2 regions of the Desulforhopalus glucosivorans genome follow, and region 1 is predicted to be linked to the other one. Evidence: riboswitches for the same ligand, from Rfam matches in the RefSeq annotation. Region 1 holds a riboswitch; the other holds the start of a gene.
What was found. Region 1 has a riboswitch for cobalamin ahead of ACX6CI_RS12180 (sirohydrochlorin cobaltochelatase). Riboswitches for the same ligand answer to the same signal wherever they lie in the genome.
Positions count from the first base shown of each region.

Region 2: it holds a riboswitch for cobalamin, as region 1 does, so the genes downstream of both, cobI (precorrin-2 C(20)-methyltransferase) here and ACX6CI_RS12180 (sirohydrochlorin cobaltochelatase) in region 1, are expected to answer to the same signal.

Region 1 covers NZ_AP044854.1:2,811,083-2,819,164, forward strand. Annotated here, with positions in the region: gene ACX6CI_RS12175 (sodium-dependent transporter) at 1-648, opposite strand, end outside; gene ACX6CI_RS12180 (sirohydrochlorin cobaltochelatase) at 862-1,851, opposite strand; cobalamin riboswitch at 1,972-2,152, opposite strand; gene ACX6CI_RS12185 (universal stress protein) at 2,244-2,672, opposite strand; gene ACX6CI_RS12190 (MarC family protein) at 3,248-3,850, opposite strand; gene ACX6CI_RS12195 (hypothetical protein) at 3,909-4,247, opposite strand; gene ACX6CI_RS12200 (DNA topoisomerase 3) at 4,622-6,925, shown strand; gene ACX6CI_RS12205 (hypothetical protein) at 7,214-7,531, shown strand; gene ACX6CI_RS12210 (hypothetical protein) at 7,586-8,082, shown strand, end outside.
Region 2 covers NZ_AP044854.1:2,334,527-2,342,608, reverse strand. Annotated here, with positions in the region: gene ACX6CI_RS10060 (FecCD family ABC transporter permease) at 1-538, opposite strand, end outside; gene ACX6CI_RS10055 (hypothetical protein) at 554-1,522, opposite strand; gene cobI (precorrin-2 C(20)-methyltransferase) at 1,795-2,517, opposite strand; cobalamin riboswitch at 2,717-2,902, opposite strand; gene ACX6CI_RS10045 (LbetaH domain-containing protein) at 3,048-3,848, opposite strand; gene lon (endopeptidase La) at 4,138-6,549, shown strand; gene mltG (endolytic transglycosylase MltG) at 6,562-7,638, shown strand; gene ACX6CI_RS10030 (NAD+ synthase) at 7,695-8,082, shown strand, end outside.

The sequences.
Region 1 (8,082 bases):
CTCGAGAACACCGTTAATGGTAAGTTTTGAAAAGTCGGGGTAGAGCATAAACTTCAACCCTTCAACGGCTCCGCTGGTGGTCATCGCATACACTGCCATAACGATAAGGATTCCAAACAGAGTCGGCATCAGCACACGATTCCAACGTTCGATTCCCTTTTTAACTCCACTGATTACCGCAATTAGACAAAGTCCCATAAAACCGGTAAGGCAGATAAGTTGACGTTGAGGATCTGTTACAAGGGCACCGAACATACCGGAAATCGTTTCGGGATCATGGCCTGCAAAACCGCCACTAAGTGATGTAAACAGATAATCAAGGGTCCAACCGGCAACTACTCCATAATAGGATAAAATAATAAATGCTGAGGCAAGACTGAGCCACCCTATGCTTTTCCAGAAAACGGAGTTTGGAGTCAATTCACGAAAGGAACCGACAACATCTTTTTGTGAATGTCGACCGATGAGAAACTCAGCCATGAGAATTGGTAAACCGCAAAACATAATGGCAACGAGATACACCAACACAAAGGCACCACCACCATTCATCCCCGTAATAAATGGGAATTTCCAAATATTTCCAAGACCTACGGCTGAACCGACAGCTGCCAGAATAAAACCAAACCTACTGCTCCAATGATTACGCACAAAAGCCTCCTTTACACTCAGATTATAAGATTGGCGGTAATGTAGACGAAAGACTGATCATGTCAACAATTTTGTGGCTTTTTTTTGCGTTTTTATTGTTTTTAAATTGAAAAAATTAACAATTACAGAAACTGCATAAAGAAGGGAGGGGGACAGAGGGCGAACAGGGATGGCCGGGCTCACGACCATCCTTGTTCTTGGTGATACATACTACTACTTCAGGTGGATACCTCTTTCTTTTGCTGCATCAGCGATGTGATCAACAAAAATTTTGGCAAACTCTGTATTGGACCCGAGTCCTTCCAATACAGGATTCACATCAAAACCTTCTTTGGTTAAAACTGATTTCCAAGAGTCTTCTTCAGGACCTGCCATGTCATTGGTGGCATGATCACCAGCCACTATCATAAATGGCTTCAGCAATACTTTTTGGGTCTTAGCATACTTTAAATGACCTATAAAATCAGTGATTGCAGGAGAACCTTCTACAACACCAACAAAAGTAGTTACATCCGGATACGCTTCACGCATTTTTTTCTGAGTTTCAGCATAAATACCTGTAGACCAGTGCTCATTGCCGTGTCCCATATAGACAAGAATAGCATTCTCTTCTTTTGCCTGTTGAGCATCCCCTTCAAGGGTTTTTATAACTGCATCCACATCGTCATGATAGGGATAAACGTCACCGGGCATACCAAGGGCAGGACGCCCCATGACAATTGAGTGAATTGGGTTCCACTTCTTTTTCATGGTTCGAATAGAAGCAAGGCCGTTTACATATTGTTGAAGATCATGGGACTGTTCCATGAAAAACATATGGGTTGGCTGTACCACGATATTGGTATATCCATCTTCTAAAAGATCACCTATTGTTGCGATAAAATTCTTCACATAGAGGATCTCTTCAGGGATTCCCTGATCGAGCCATTTTTGCGGTTCTGCCTGACGTTTTTTCCATACAGAGCGAATAATATTTGAAGTAAAGGTCATGCGTACTTCCGTCTTGGGATATGCCTTCTTCACCTCGTCCTGGATATTAATGATTGATGACACAGCAGACGGAACCGTCGTTCCAAAACTTGCGAGAACTATGGCATTTTTTCCGGAACCAGGGATCCCTTTAGCACCGGAAGCAAATGCAGAGACAGAGAAAACACACAAATAAACCAGTACTGCGGTTATACCACACCAACCTTTCTTCATTGCAAATCTCCCAGATAATTGACCAACCTGTTTAAATAAAAAAATCCCGGATCATATAAAATGATCCGGGATTCCCTGATATCCTCGTCTCTTGTGTAGTGTCCCTGTCCAGAGGAAAACTCTACAATGTAATTTCAGATAGGTCTTCTGACTCCCGGATCATCCTAATCACCACGTCTTCCCGGCATATGCCAGTGACTTATATGTGGTTTTCGTCCCCGGTTACAGCGGCGGGCCCGTTCCGGACTTATACCGGATTCCCTTTTAAGCATCTTAATGCACCTGAAAGTTGTTAAAGAAGACCGTAATTTCAGAAACAAGTCAAGCTTTTTTCACTTATTATCAATCACCTACAAAGTAGTATTGTTTTTCGTTGTGCACGAGAATCATTTTCATGGAACAATCAAAACCGGACAAAATATTTTATTAAGCACCTTATGGGTTACACTGCCTAAAAAGAGGCCGCCAATATTTGAGTGACCATGGGAGCCCATAATGATCAAATCATATTCTTTTGATTTAGCACGCTCGGTCAACACCTCTCCCGGTGAGCCAGAGACTGATTCGAGAGTATATTCCGGACCATTTCCGGAAAAAACAGCACCTGCTTTTAACAGACAATCCTTCACAGCTATCTTCCTGTTGTCTCGGATCTGCTCAATAACGTCATCGGACACTTCGGAACCATGTAATTGCCAATCATCACAATATATTACATTAATATGGGCCCCTGTGAGTTTTGCAACACCAAGGGCATACTCAGCGGCATGCATTGAGTATTTAGAACCATCAAAGGGAAGAAGAATATTTTTGATATCCATTAGAAGCCTCCTGTTACATTGAGTTAACGTAATGAAATTCCACCCCAATACGATGAAACAGAGAAACCAACAGCCGCAACAGACAAAGCCGAACCTCCTCATCCTGAGGTGGTTCGGCTTCAACCTTCACTTACATAAATTCTACAGTTAACAGACTGCAACTGCAGGATTATAAAGAGCCCACATCAGGCATATATGTTAACATTCACTGTTCTCTTATTGTATGACAGGAAGCTGTGATTTTCAATACAACAGCGTAGTAGTGCAATAAACACTACCCATCACAGCGCTGCGGATATCCCACGAGTATTGAAGGATAAGGTGCGTTTTACACCCACAACAGGCGCACTGCCAAGCAATGCCACAACTCAACGATGCTTGCGTAGTGTATACAATTTCATTTCTTATCAGTATCTTACCCCAGAAAAGCTGTCAAAAAACAGGTCGCCTAGACTCCGAGAAAACGGGAGAACCTTTTAACATTGCGAACGTAACATTACTTCCAGATAAGTGAACGTAGTGAGACATTAGGGGACTTATCTCGTTTATCGGGCATATTTAAAAAAGCTTAAAAGCTAAGACATGAGACCTTTCACACCATCAGCAATAAATTGAATAGCAAGAGAGGCAAGTAGCACTCCAAGCAGTCTTTTGAACACATCGTTTGCTGTCTGCCCCACAAGGTGCACCAACGGTTTTGCAAACAAAAAACAGATGAGGGTCAAAACATAAATTATAACAACAGCTGCAACTAATGGCAAAAAGGATATTTCTTGTTCACGAACCCCTGAGAACAGAAGGATTGTAAGAGTTAGGCAACCAGGTCCTGCAATAAGGGGGATGGAAAGAGGGAAAACAGAAATATCATCATACGTTAAATCACCCTCATCATCTTTGGCACTATCAGGTTTAGTAATCATTCCAAAGGCAGCATAGAAAATCAGGAGACCACCGGCAATCTTAAAGGACTCCATCTCAATACCGAGGGTTGTCAATAGTCCCACACCCCAAAAACCAAAGCAGAGGACCAGAAGCAGTGACAAACTCACTGATCGAATTGCCATCCTACGACAATAGCCTGCATCGTTCCCCTTTGTCAGGGCATTGAAAATGAGCGAAGCACCAATGGGGTCAACAATCACAAAATATGCAATAAATGCGTTTATAAAACTATCCACTTATCAACACCCTCCTTTATTAAAATGAATGTACGCGAACCACTTGCTAAAAGACTCATCACAAACCGTACTTTCTTTTAAGAGATTTGTGAAAAAACACCAACGCTGAGCAACCGGTAAACAATGCAACAGCCCCAATAATGATAGCAAGACGACCCCAGGGCAAACCATGTTCAACCCGCATGGCCTGTATTACCATCAGAGTCCTGATCCATTCAACAACTCCCAAAACAAGGGCCACTTGGACAACACGTACCACCCAGCCTTTCTTATAGAAAAGCATCAAAGGGAAAAGAAGTCCTGCAACAACTACTATCGTCTGTCCATCACGCATAAAGTGAGCTGCCAGCAGCCAAAAACTCATGATGACTGGAATATGTAAAAGAAATCCCATCATTATCCTTTTTAAAATTAAGTTTTACTTCGATAAGCCATGCAAAAAATCATAACTTTGCACTGCAGATATACTGGAGATACCAAAGATAGGCGATATCAGTGTTGCTCCTATAACTCCATCCGTAACCATACTCTTTTACTCTTCTAGTTCAATTGAAGAAAAGAGTCGTTACCTGTAGAACAGCTTCGCTCTATGTCAAAATTTTAGATGATTTTTTTTGCTAAGTGGGATAGGAAAGTCGATCGATTGACGTTACAATACGTATAATATGTTTTACATAATTCAGTTGGCGAATCAGGCAAACTCCCCGTAAAAGTTTGCATATATAGAGCTCTTTGAAGCACAAAACAACTCCGGTATAACAAGAGTAATTAATGGGAAAAACGCTACTCATTGCAGAAAAGCCAAGCGTTGGCAAAGATCTCGCAACCTATCTTGGAATCGAAAGCCGTGGAAGAGGTTTTTTCTCCTGTAAAGGGGATATCATCTGTACCTGGTGTATCGGTCACATCCTCGAACAGGCTGATCCTGATGCCTACGATCCCAAGTTTAAAAGATGGAAAGCTGAAGACCTACCCATAATACCTGAAAACTGGATTCTCGAACCAATTCCCCGTACCCGCGATCAACTGCAGATCATTGACAACCTCTTAAAAAATACGGACAAGGTCATTAATGCTGGCGACCCTGAACGTGAAGGACAACTGATTGTTGATGAGGTTCTAGATTTTCTTGGCTACGAAGGACCTGCCGAGCGACTGTGGATTTCTGCTCTTGATATTCGTACCATTAAAAAAGGGTTTTCAAATCTTAGGGATAATAACGAATTTAAAAATATAAAAAACGCCGCCATCTGCAGATCCAATGCGGACTGGCTCGTTGGTATTAATGTTACCCGTGGACTCACCCTTGCTGCCTGCCAGCCTGATACTGTCCTCTCAGCAGGCAGGGTTCAAACCCCAACACTTTCACTTGTGGTAGACCGCGACCGTGAAGTAGAGCAATTTACTAAGAAACCCTACTGGGTCATGCGGGCTAATGTTGAGCACGAAGAAGGTACATTTGTTGCCACATGGGAGCCAGATGAACTTGCCCAGGGTCTTGATGCTGAAGGCCGCCTTGTAAATGAAAAAATTGGGGATGAACTCGCCTTGAAAATGCGAGGTGCCCCTGGCGTTGTTGTTACTAAAAAGGATACTCTTAAGAAGAAAAAGCCCCCTCTTCCCTTTTTACTCTCTGATCTGCAAAAAAAAGCTGAGGATAAATTTGGCTATTCTCCTAAACAAACTCTTGAGATCGGCCAGGGTCTGTATGAACGGCATAAGGTCCTGACCTATATGCGAACCGAGTGCAGGTATTTACCAAACGAAATGTTTGAAGATGCACCTTCAATCATTGAATGTCTAAGAAAACAGCAAATAGAAGGTGCAGCAGATGCAGATATAACACTGCAGTCCCCTGCCTGGAATACCAAGAAGCAAGGTGCGGAAGCTCACCATGGTATCATTCCAACTGAAGTGTTACCAAGGAACCTTTCCCCTGAAGAAGTTAATATTTACCAGCTTGTTGCCAAACGTTTTCTCAAACAATTCTACCCAGACTACCAATACTACTCAAGCAGTGCTGAAATTGAAGTAAATGGGGAGAAGTGGAAAGGTAGCGGTATTTCAATTAAATCTCTTGGTTGGATGGTTTTAAACGACCAGCAAACAAAGGAAAAATTACTGCCCAAAATGCAAAAAGGGGATCCCATTACCATTACCAGTGTGGATAAGGAACAAAAATTCACCAAACCCCCAAGCAGATTTACCGAGGCCTCTTTACAGGTGGCAATGACCGAGGTGCATAAGTTCGTCGATGATCCGGTCATTAAAGCCAGGCTCAAAGAAAATTCAGGCATCGGTACATCCGCCACAAGAACAAACATCATTACGGAACTTCAAAACCGTAACTACCTGGAGAAAAAAGGGAAAACACTTATCTCCACCCCAAGGGGCAGGGAGTTAATTGATAAAATCCATCCCTCTTTAAAAAACCCGGGAATGACCGCAATATGGGAAGATGCTCTGGACCGTATCTGTGAGGGAGATTTAGGTAAAGAAGAATTCATTGCAGAGCTCACCAAGCGAATGTCCAATATGGTGAAGTACGCCCTTGCCACCCGTTTTTCAGAAGAGGTCATGGGCAAGGTATATCGATGCCCCTGCGGTGGTCACTTATCCCGTCTTGAATCCAAAAATAAGAAGGGAAAATTCTTCTGGGTCTGTTCCACAGGTAAAGAAAACGGCTGCCCATTACGCTCAGACTTTAACGGTGCACCAGGGGCTGCCTTTATGGACCGTCCCGAGTCTGGTCCACAATGTCCTCATTGTGAAAAAGGCTATCTTATCCGTTATGAGAGTAACCGCAAAATGGGCCACTATTTCTGGGCTTGTTCCACCGGGAAACAAGGCAAATGCCCCTTATTAAGAGACGACAATGGTGCTCCCGGAAAACCTGTGGTTGACCCACAGGCCCCTCAGGAACCCTGTCCAGAAAAAGGCTGTAAAAAGAAAATCACCCGCATCCAATCCCAAAAAAATGCCGATTTCTATTTTTGGAAATGTGCTGATCCTAACCATCCCTTGCGAAAAGATAACAATGGAACCCCTGGGGATGCACTCATTTTTTCAAAATAAAAACGAGCTGTAGCCCGCCATTTGATATCTCATAACAGGGTTTTGATCCAGCAATTGTACTCACCATAACACCCTAACATTCATTGAAATTCCAGTTAGCTTCCCTAGAAGCTAGTGGCAAACATAGTGCATATAGCGTACAGTAGTGTGCACGTTGACGCTAATTATCTTTAGAATGGGACTTAGCCCGCATATTTCACAAGCTGAGATGTTGTCAACTATGCAACCTGACAAGAACAGAGACTACAATTTAATACTATAACTGATCACTTGCATTTATCGGGGGGAATGATGAACCATCTACTCATTAGCATAACCGCACTCGCACTCATCCAGCTATGCTTTGCAGTTGCATCTCCTCAGGCAGCTGAGACATCTCTGTTACCTGAAAGCCTTGCAGCCCGCTCTGAAATTGCTCCAGTTGAAAAAACTTTTACTATCTTTCTAAAAGAAGATGACCCGGAAAAACTTACTCAACTTCTCAATGCATCCAATGAAGAGTATGCCAAGAAAGGCTGGTCAGTTTTTACTATCAACACGTATTCCGACAATGGTGATGTTGATGGTTTCTTTGTTACCTACAGCAAAGGACTTAAGGCTGAGTAATTGTCTGAAAATCTACTATAAGTACTATCCTCATCCCTTCGTAAGAGGTTTTTGATGATAATAATGACAAACAAAATAGTAACCCATGTTTCCATATTTTTAGTCCCTAACTATAGAAAAGCTGTCCTAAAAACAGATAGCGTAGACTCCGGTAAAATTGGAGAACCTTGCGACATTGCCAACTTTAAATTACTTCCAAGGTACTTATCCCTTGTATCGGGGTTAGCTCTTATTTTTCTCTGCTCATGTGCCCCTACAACCTCCATTGAGGCGACAATTAAGACCAGTCCCAACGGGGCACGGATTTTTATCAACGGAGATGAAGCCTTACAACCGACACCTTTTCAACATATTTTTGATTTTGATATCAATCAGCAATATGAGCTCTTTGTTCAAAAAGAGGGTTATTTCGAAGAGGAATTCATTGTCACCAAAGATCTTCCTGAATTGCAGCAAGGATACGTCTCCATACCTCTCACAAGGAGTCCTCTCTGGGAAGCGACCACCTTTTCCCCTGCTACAAACAGCTGGATCCAGATCCGAACGGGCAG
Region 2 (8,082 bases), 480 kb from region 1:
TCATAAAACTTATTCCGGCGGACAGAATTGCACCGACAATGACCCCGGAGAGTATAAGAGTCTGGGCAGAGATAAGGCCATTGAAAGTGGAAAGGCGCATAACAACAAAGAGTGTTGCAATGGCACCTGCAAAGGCAAAAAGTGGTGTTGAAAACTGGCTCCAGAGAGTAAGGTTTGCCAGTAGTGCAAGAGAGGCCCCAAATGCGGCCCCACTACTGATACCAAGGGTATACGGGTCTGCAAGGGGATTCAGTAGGATTCCCTGATAGATAACTCCACTTAGAGCAAGGCCTGCTCCCACTAGAGCTGCTGTGAGTATGCGGGGCAAGCGTACGTCCATTACAACATAGGGAACAGAAGGTTCAACATTGATGCTCAATTCAGGCGCACTAAAAAGATGGGTTCCTATAACCCGTAGAATGTCCTGCCATTGGATCTGCATATAGCCCATGCTGGTTGAAATGATAACTGTGCAAAGGAGCAAGGCTATCAGGCAGCAACTCAATAGCAGGTTCTTTTTATAAGGGTTTGTGCGCATAGTTTTCCAAAAGGCCTATAATATTGCACTCAGACTAAAATAAATTACAGAAACAAATATAAGACAAAAGGCTCTTGTCAACTGACTTACTGCTACAAGTTGAACAGCAAGGCGTGGTGTATATATCCCGGTATAGTATGGGAGTTGGTGTCGTATTGCCCGTATTGGTGTGGAAAGAATATTACCGACCAGAAGCGCCATGACAACCTCGTTGTAGGTGAGGCTGTTTTCGGCCAGTAGTGCACTGGCTGCTGCAAGACCTGCCGAAAATTCGGTTGTAACGTGTAGCAAAACGATACCCACAGCCTTGGGATTTAACCAGCTTATCAGGATGCTGCTCTCTGCAAAATAGTGTTCTAGGGTCTCAAAGATGCCATACCAGTTAAGACAAAAGAAAACCAGATAGACAGGGATAAGAAACTTAAGAATCTTAACTATTCGTTTTTTTATCCTCTTTACACTTTTTGAAAAGGCTTCGGGGATGGTTGTTTTCTTTTTGCCTGCCGGTGGATCAGGGAGCGGTTCAGTATTTTTCGGCAGTAAAACGGCCCCTAAGGTAACTACCAGTATGGTCTGTAATATTGCTCCACTAAAGGTGAGGCCAACATATATGATGGCTCCGTATTTTATGAGTGGTGCAGTAAGAAAAAATACCGTTGGCAGATGGAGAAAAAAACGTGGAAGAGAGTTAAAAAGATTTGCAAGGACCAGCTCTTTTTGTGATATTTGTCCCTTGTCATATGCCTCAGCAAGAAGTGTGTTGGCTGAAACACCAGAGAAAAAGGCTACGGAAAAACTTGCACCTGTTAATGTGGAGAGGTGTCCGCGCCTGATAAGCGGCCGTGCCAGTGTGGCGAGCTTGTGGGTCCAATTGAGGCTTTCTATAAAGCTTGCAATGAATAACCCTAAAATGATGAAGCAGGTGATTCGGCCAATGGGAAGAATGACCTGTGGCCATAGCGCTGAAAGGAGTTCTTGTTCCATACTCTCAAAAGAAAAATTAAAAAACAATGAAGCCTTTTGTAAAAATGACAGCTTTTTTCAATAGCAAGGCATGTGTTTATTTCCCAGGCATGCACTTGATATCGGAGTCTACGCTTACCTGGAGTCTACGCTTACCTGGAGTCTACGCTTACCTCTAAGTACAAAAAATGAGCATAACATCGAGACTGGGCAAAAGTGAGTTTTGCAAGTGGCTCAGTATGATAACTCCCGGCTGTACTGCTACAGTCTGGAGAATAGTATAGAAGAGTTAATTACTTCCGTACAACCATTGTGGAAAAATAGTGGAGCTCCTTACCGACAGTTTCTCTAACGTCTGTCCACACCCTTTGATCTTCAAGGCTGCATCGCTCAACCAGCACTGCCTTATCGATCAGGTCCAGTTCTTCAAGCAGTGGCACAAGTTTATCCATCACCTTGAAAACCTTCATGAAAACAGCACTGTCACTATTTGTTAAGATTTCTTTTATCTTTTCGTCTTCAAAAGTCGCGGGAATCACAACAAGGCGCTCATCTCCGAGACAGAGAGGCATCCCAGAAGCCGCAGATGTTGCTCCAATGGCTGATACTCCGGGAATAATCTCTAACTTGAACGGGGTACCATACTCCTGAAGTGTTTCACAGACATAAAATCCAGTGGAGTAGATTGCAGGATCTCCCAAGGTGGGAAAGACAACATCCTTTCCACTATCGAGAATCTCTATGATAGTTTTAGCAGCTTCATTCCATGCTGCTTTAACCTCAGCGTCCGGTTCAGCACATCTTTTCACCTGCTTCATGGGAAAATGATGACTGAGTATCTTTTTTTCGGCTGACTGTACAGTGCCCTCAACAATTTTAAGGGCCATACTGCCACCGTTTTCAAAGGCGGAGGGAACAAACCAGGTATCACATTTTTGAAGCACATTCACGGCTTTTAGAGTCATTAGCTGTGGGTCACCCGGGCCAACACCTACTACATAAAACGTTCCTTGCATTATCTGTCCACCTTCTCATAGAATTCAATATAGTGACGAATAACGTACTTCGGCTTATATTCTTCACCCAAAATCCAACATGTAAAAGATTGCTGAGCAACACCAGGTGGTGGAATAAAAAAATCCCCGGATCAAATTAATGATCCGGGGATTCCCTGTTTCCTCGTCTCGGGTGCGGCTATCCTTGTCCACGGGATTACCTACATCAGCGTTTCAAGCAGGTCTTCTGACTTCTGGATCATCCTTCATCCACACCTTCCCAGGAATATTCCCAGTGGTTCATTAAGGTGGATTCTGTCCCCAGTTACAGCGGCGGGCCCGTTTCCGATTTTCACGGAATTCCCTCATAGGCTAAAATAATAGCACCTAAAACGTAATAGAGACTTAACAAAGGTGAAACCAATAAGTCAATATAATTATCTAACTTATTCCCCCCACCCTTATGTTGCTGCCGGCACTTCAAGTGTTGTAATCATGTGTCGTGGGTGGCTTGATCTTGAACGAAAAACCTAATTTGCAACAGGTATATACTATCTGATAATAGCCCTTGCTTCATGGAGACCTGCCTTAGCCGTAATATTGGGTAAAAGTACTGCGTTTTTTCCCATAAGTGTTCCGGGACTAGTGACAGAGTTGCAGCCGGTTTGACAACCATCGGCTAATATTGCGCCTAATTTTTTTCTTTCTGTGTTGACCATCTCGTTGTCGAGCAGGATATGGATGTTGCCGCCAATAAATTTCAAGTTGGCAAACTTGGTTCCAGCGCCCAGATTGGCGTTTCCGCCCAGGATTGAATCGCCTACATAGGCAAAATGCCCAGCTTTTGCATTGTTGAGAAAAATGGAGTGTTTTACTTCAGTGGTGTGACCAAGAACGCAATGTTTTCCGGTCAGGCAGTAGCCACGTAAGTAAGCTCCTTGTCTCACCTCTGAGTAGTCACCGATAATGGCAGGAGATTTAACCATCGCACCGGTTTCAATGAGTACGCCCTTGCCTATGGCAATCTGCTGGCCGGTGATGACAGAACCCGCCATGATGACAGAAGCGCCCTCGAGGATCATTCCGCCACGTTTCACCTGCAAGCCTTTCTTGGTTGTATCCCCAAATTCGATTTCAAAATCATTAAAACAGAGCATCTTGCCCTCATGAATGATTACATGTTCTTTAAGGGGCATTCCTGTTGTAAAATATACTTGCTCATATTTGGGATAGTTGTAGCCATCCATATATGTTTTGAGATCGTTAAGTGGTTGCCAGACAGGACTTGTAGCATCAAAGAGGTCAGCGTTCGGAAAATCACTTAGATTAAAAAACGATTGTACTGAAATCATAAGGTTCCTCATAGATTGTAGAATAATAAGTATTGCAATAACGTAAGTTACTATGAAAGAATTAGACAGAGAGTTCAAGCGAAATTATTGATATGACGAGATGGTCGATATTGGTGGCTTGACTTAAGTTGCTTGCATGTTTAGTATTTCCGTGAATTTTACGGACAGTTACTGCGAGAGTGTCTATCTGTCTGGAACGATGATAAATATACGAAATTGTGTTGATTGATATATGTGCTATTCGCCTTCTATGAGGTGAATACTTTTTAGGGTTTTGATGGAGGATTGAGTGGAATTTAATGATTCTTTAAGTATAGGTATGGACGATTTTTCAAATAATGAAGAAATGGAAATACCTGAAGTTCTGCCCATGATGGCGGTACGGGATGTGGTCGTATTCAACTATATGATTATCCCTCTGTTTGTTGGCCGTCCAGGATCTGTGGAGGCTGTCAATGAGGCCCTTGAAAATAACAAGTTATTGATGCTTGTGACCCAGAAAGATGCTACCAAGGATAATCCCGCAGAGGAAGATCTGTATGATGTTGGTATGGTTTGCATGGTTATGAGGACTCTGAAACTGCCCGATGGACGTTTGAAGGTGCTGGTACAGGCCATGTCAAAGGCGCGCATTAAAAGCTTTGAACAGAAAGAGCCAAGCTATCAGGTCGCAGTTGAAGTCATTGAAGATGTTGAGGTAAAAGATGTGAGTGTGGAGGTTGAGGCCACCATGCGCACCGTTCGTGAGCAGACCGAGAAAATCATGTCTCTTAGAGGGATTCTCTCTGCTGATCTTATGATGATTATCAATAACATCGAAGAGCCTGGCCGTCTTGCTGATCTTGTGGGGTCAAATCTTAGATTGAAAATTTCTGAATCGCAAAAGATTCTTGAAGAGACTGATCCGGTTAAAAGGTTAAAGCTTGTTAGTGAACTTTTGACTAAAGAGCTTGAGGTTTCCACTGTTCAGGCGAAAATTCAGAATGACGCTAAAGAAGAGATGAGTAAGTCTCAGCGTGAATATTTCCTCCGCGAACAACTCCATGCTCTGCAAAAAGAGCTTGGTGATACCGATGAGCGCGGTCAGGAGATTGACGAGCTTGAGAAGAAAATCAAGAAGACCAAAATGCCCAAGAAGATTCGCAAGGAAGCGAATAAGCAGTTGAGCAGGATGGAAATGATGCATCCCGATTCTTCTGAGGCCACAATCATACGAACATATATTGATTGGATACTTGATGTTCCCTGGAAGAAAAGCTCCAAAGATCTTTTAGATCTTGTCCATGCAAAAGAGATTCTCGACGAGGATCACTATGGCCTGGATAAAATTAAAGAGCGTATCCTTGAGTATCTTGCAGTTCGTAAACTCAATGATTCCACTAAAGGACCGATCCTCTGTTTTGTAGGGCCTCCAGGTGTTGGTAAAACCTCCCTTGGTAAATCTGTGGCCCGTGCAATGGGAAGGCAGTTTTATAGAATCTCTTTAGGTGGTATGCGTGATGAAGCTGAGATTCGCGGGCACAGACGTACCTATATTGGTGCTATGCCTGGACGTATTGTCCAAGGGTTAAAAACCGTTGGTACAAATAATCCGATCTTCATGATGGATGAGATTGATAAGGTTGGCTCAGATTACCGTGGCGATCCTTCTTCTGCACTTCTTGAGGTGCTGGATCCTGAGCAGAATTCAGAGTTTTCTGATCACTACATGAATATGCCTATCGATCTGTCTAAGGTGATGTTCATTACCACCGCCAATATGAGTGACACCATTCCTGGGCCGCTTTTGGACAGGATGGAGGTGATTAGACTTTCCGGATATACGCTTGAAGAAAAGATTGTAATCGCAAAACGTTATCTCTTACCACGACAGATTAGAGAGAATGGTCTCAAACCCCGTCACATTAAACTCAATGATGATACGCTTAAAAATATCATCACCCATTATACCCTTGAGGCTGGTCTTAGAAACCTTGAGCGTGAAATAGGTAAGGTGTGTAGAAAGATTGCCAGAAAAGTGGCCGAAGGCGGTAAAGGACCGTACTCTGTCTCCATGCGTAATCTTCATCTCTATCTTGGGCCTCCTAAGATTTTACCAGAGTCCGAAATGGAAATGCTTGAGCAGCCAGGGCTTGTTACCGGCCTTGCCTGGACAGAGGTTGGGGGAGAGATTCTCCAGATCGAAGTAAACGTAATGCCTGGAAAAGGAAAGCTCACACTCACGGGGCAACTTGGTAGCGTGATGAAAGAGTCTGCCCAGGCGGCACTCACGTATTGCAGGAGTCGGAGTGAAGATCTCCAGATAGATGATGAGTTTTTTGATAAGGTGGATTTTCATATTCATGTGCCTGCAGGAGCCATCCCTAAAGATGGACCTTCAGCTGGTATAACCATGGCCACCGCACTCTATTCGGCAATTACAGAAAAGACCATTGCAAGCAATACTGCAATGACTGGAGAGGTTACGCTTCGAGGTCGGGTCCTGCCAATTGGTGGGCTTAAAGAGAAGGCCCTGGCTGCGCTTCGTGCTGGTATTAACAGGGTTATCATTCCTTGGCAGAACCAGAAGGACCTTATGGAAATCCCTCAGGATATCCGGGATAAAATGGAGTTTTTCCCTGTCAAGGATATGGATGAGGTTGTACAATTTGCTTTTCCTGTAAAGGATGCGGTACAGCCCAAAGCAAAAAAGAAAGCATAATAACGTTTTAAAGTGACAGATTTCAATGTATGTAATTTGTCCGGTGGCTCTATAATCAGGAGGATTGTTCTTGGAACAATTCTCCTGATTGTGTTTATCACTATTGCTCTTTTTGCGTATTACAAGAGCTATGTAAACGCTCCCGGACCCACTGGTCAATCTGACGGTAATAACAGCGGAAAAAGTATCGTTATAACTATTCCTAAAGGTAGTTCAGTAAAAAGTATTGCAGCCATCCTGGGTAAAGAAAGTATTATCAAAAATGATATTCGTTTTCTGATTTTAGCTAAGCTTTCTGGATACTCCACTCGCCTGCAAGCAGGAGAATTCCTTCTTCCTTTTGGCAGTAAACCGCTTGAAATTCTTGAACTTCTTTCTTCTGCCAGAGCAGTTTCTTATTCTATCACAATCCCTGAAGGCTTGACCGCAGTTGAAATTGCGGCCCTTTTTGCCAAAGATGGTTGGTGTAAGGAAGACGAGTTTTTGCAACTTGTTGGTGATAGTGAGCGGATAGAAGAGTTTGGCCTTACAAAGGGACCATCTCTTGAAGGTTTTCTCTATCCTGATACCTATCAATTTACAAAAGAGGTGTCAGGGGCTGATATGGTTATTGATATCCTCCTTGATCGGTTCAAAAAAGTATGGGTTGAGGAGGTTGCTGAAATTCAGCCTGTTCCAGACGTTGATAAGACGGTCACCCTTGCCTCTATTGTTGAAAAAGAGACAGCTGCACCATTTGAACGCCCCCTTATAGCAGGTGTGTTCCACAACAGGCTAAAGCGTGGTATGCGGCTGCAGTCTGATCCCACTGTCGTCTATGGAGTAGCTGACTATGATGGTGTCATTACAAAGAAACATTTACGAACCCCGACCCCCTATAATACCTATACCATTCCTGCTTTACCCGTTGGCCCTATTTGCAATCCAGGCAGAGAAGCGATTACTGCTGTATTACACCCCGAACCATCTTCTAATCTCTATTTTGTTTCTAAAAATGATGGCACACATCAATTTTCTACAAATCTTGCCGCCCATAATCGCGCAGTACAAAAATATCAGCGGAAAAAAAAGGTAAAAAAAGGTAAGTAGTAGCTTCAATTAAAACGCCTTTTGTAAAAAATTTGTCTGGATAACTGGAGAACACTGTGAAAATCGGCCTTGTACAAATTAACCCCGTTATTGGGGACTTTGCCAATAATTGTAAAAGAATACTTAAGTGGGCAATTCACGCCAAAGAGCAGGGTTGTGAACTTGTTGTTTTCCCAGAGTTGGCTATATCCGGATACCCTCCCCAGGATCTACTGGAGAGACAATCTTTTATTGAAGACCATAACAGTGCTCTGGAAGAGTTATTATTCCAGCTGCCTGAGGTTGACGTTATGCTCGGCTGCTTTGAAAAGAGTAAACTTGCCCATGGAAAGCAGCTTTATAATTCAGCCATAGTTATACGAGATGGGGCAATTGTTTTTCGTGCCCGTAAACAACTGTTACCAACCTATGATGTGTTTGATGAGACACGCTATTTTGAACCGG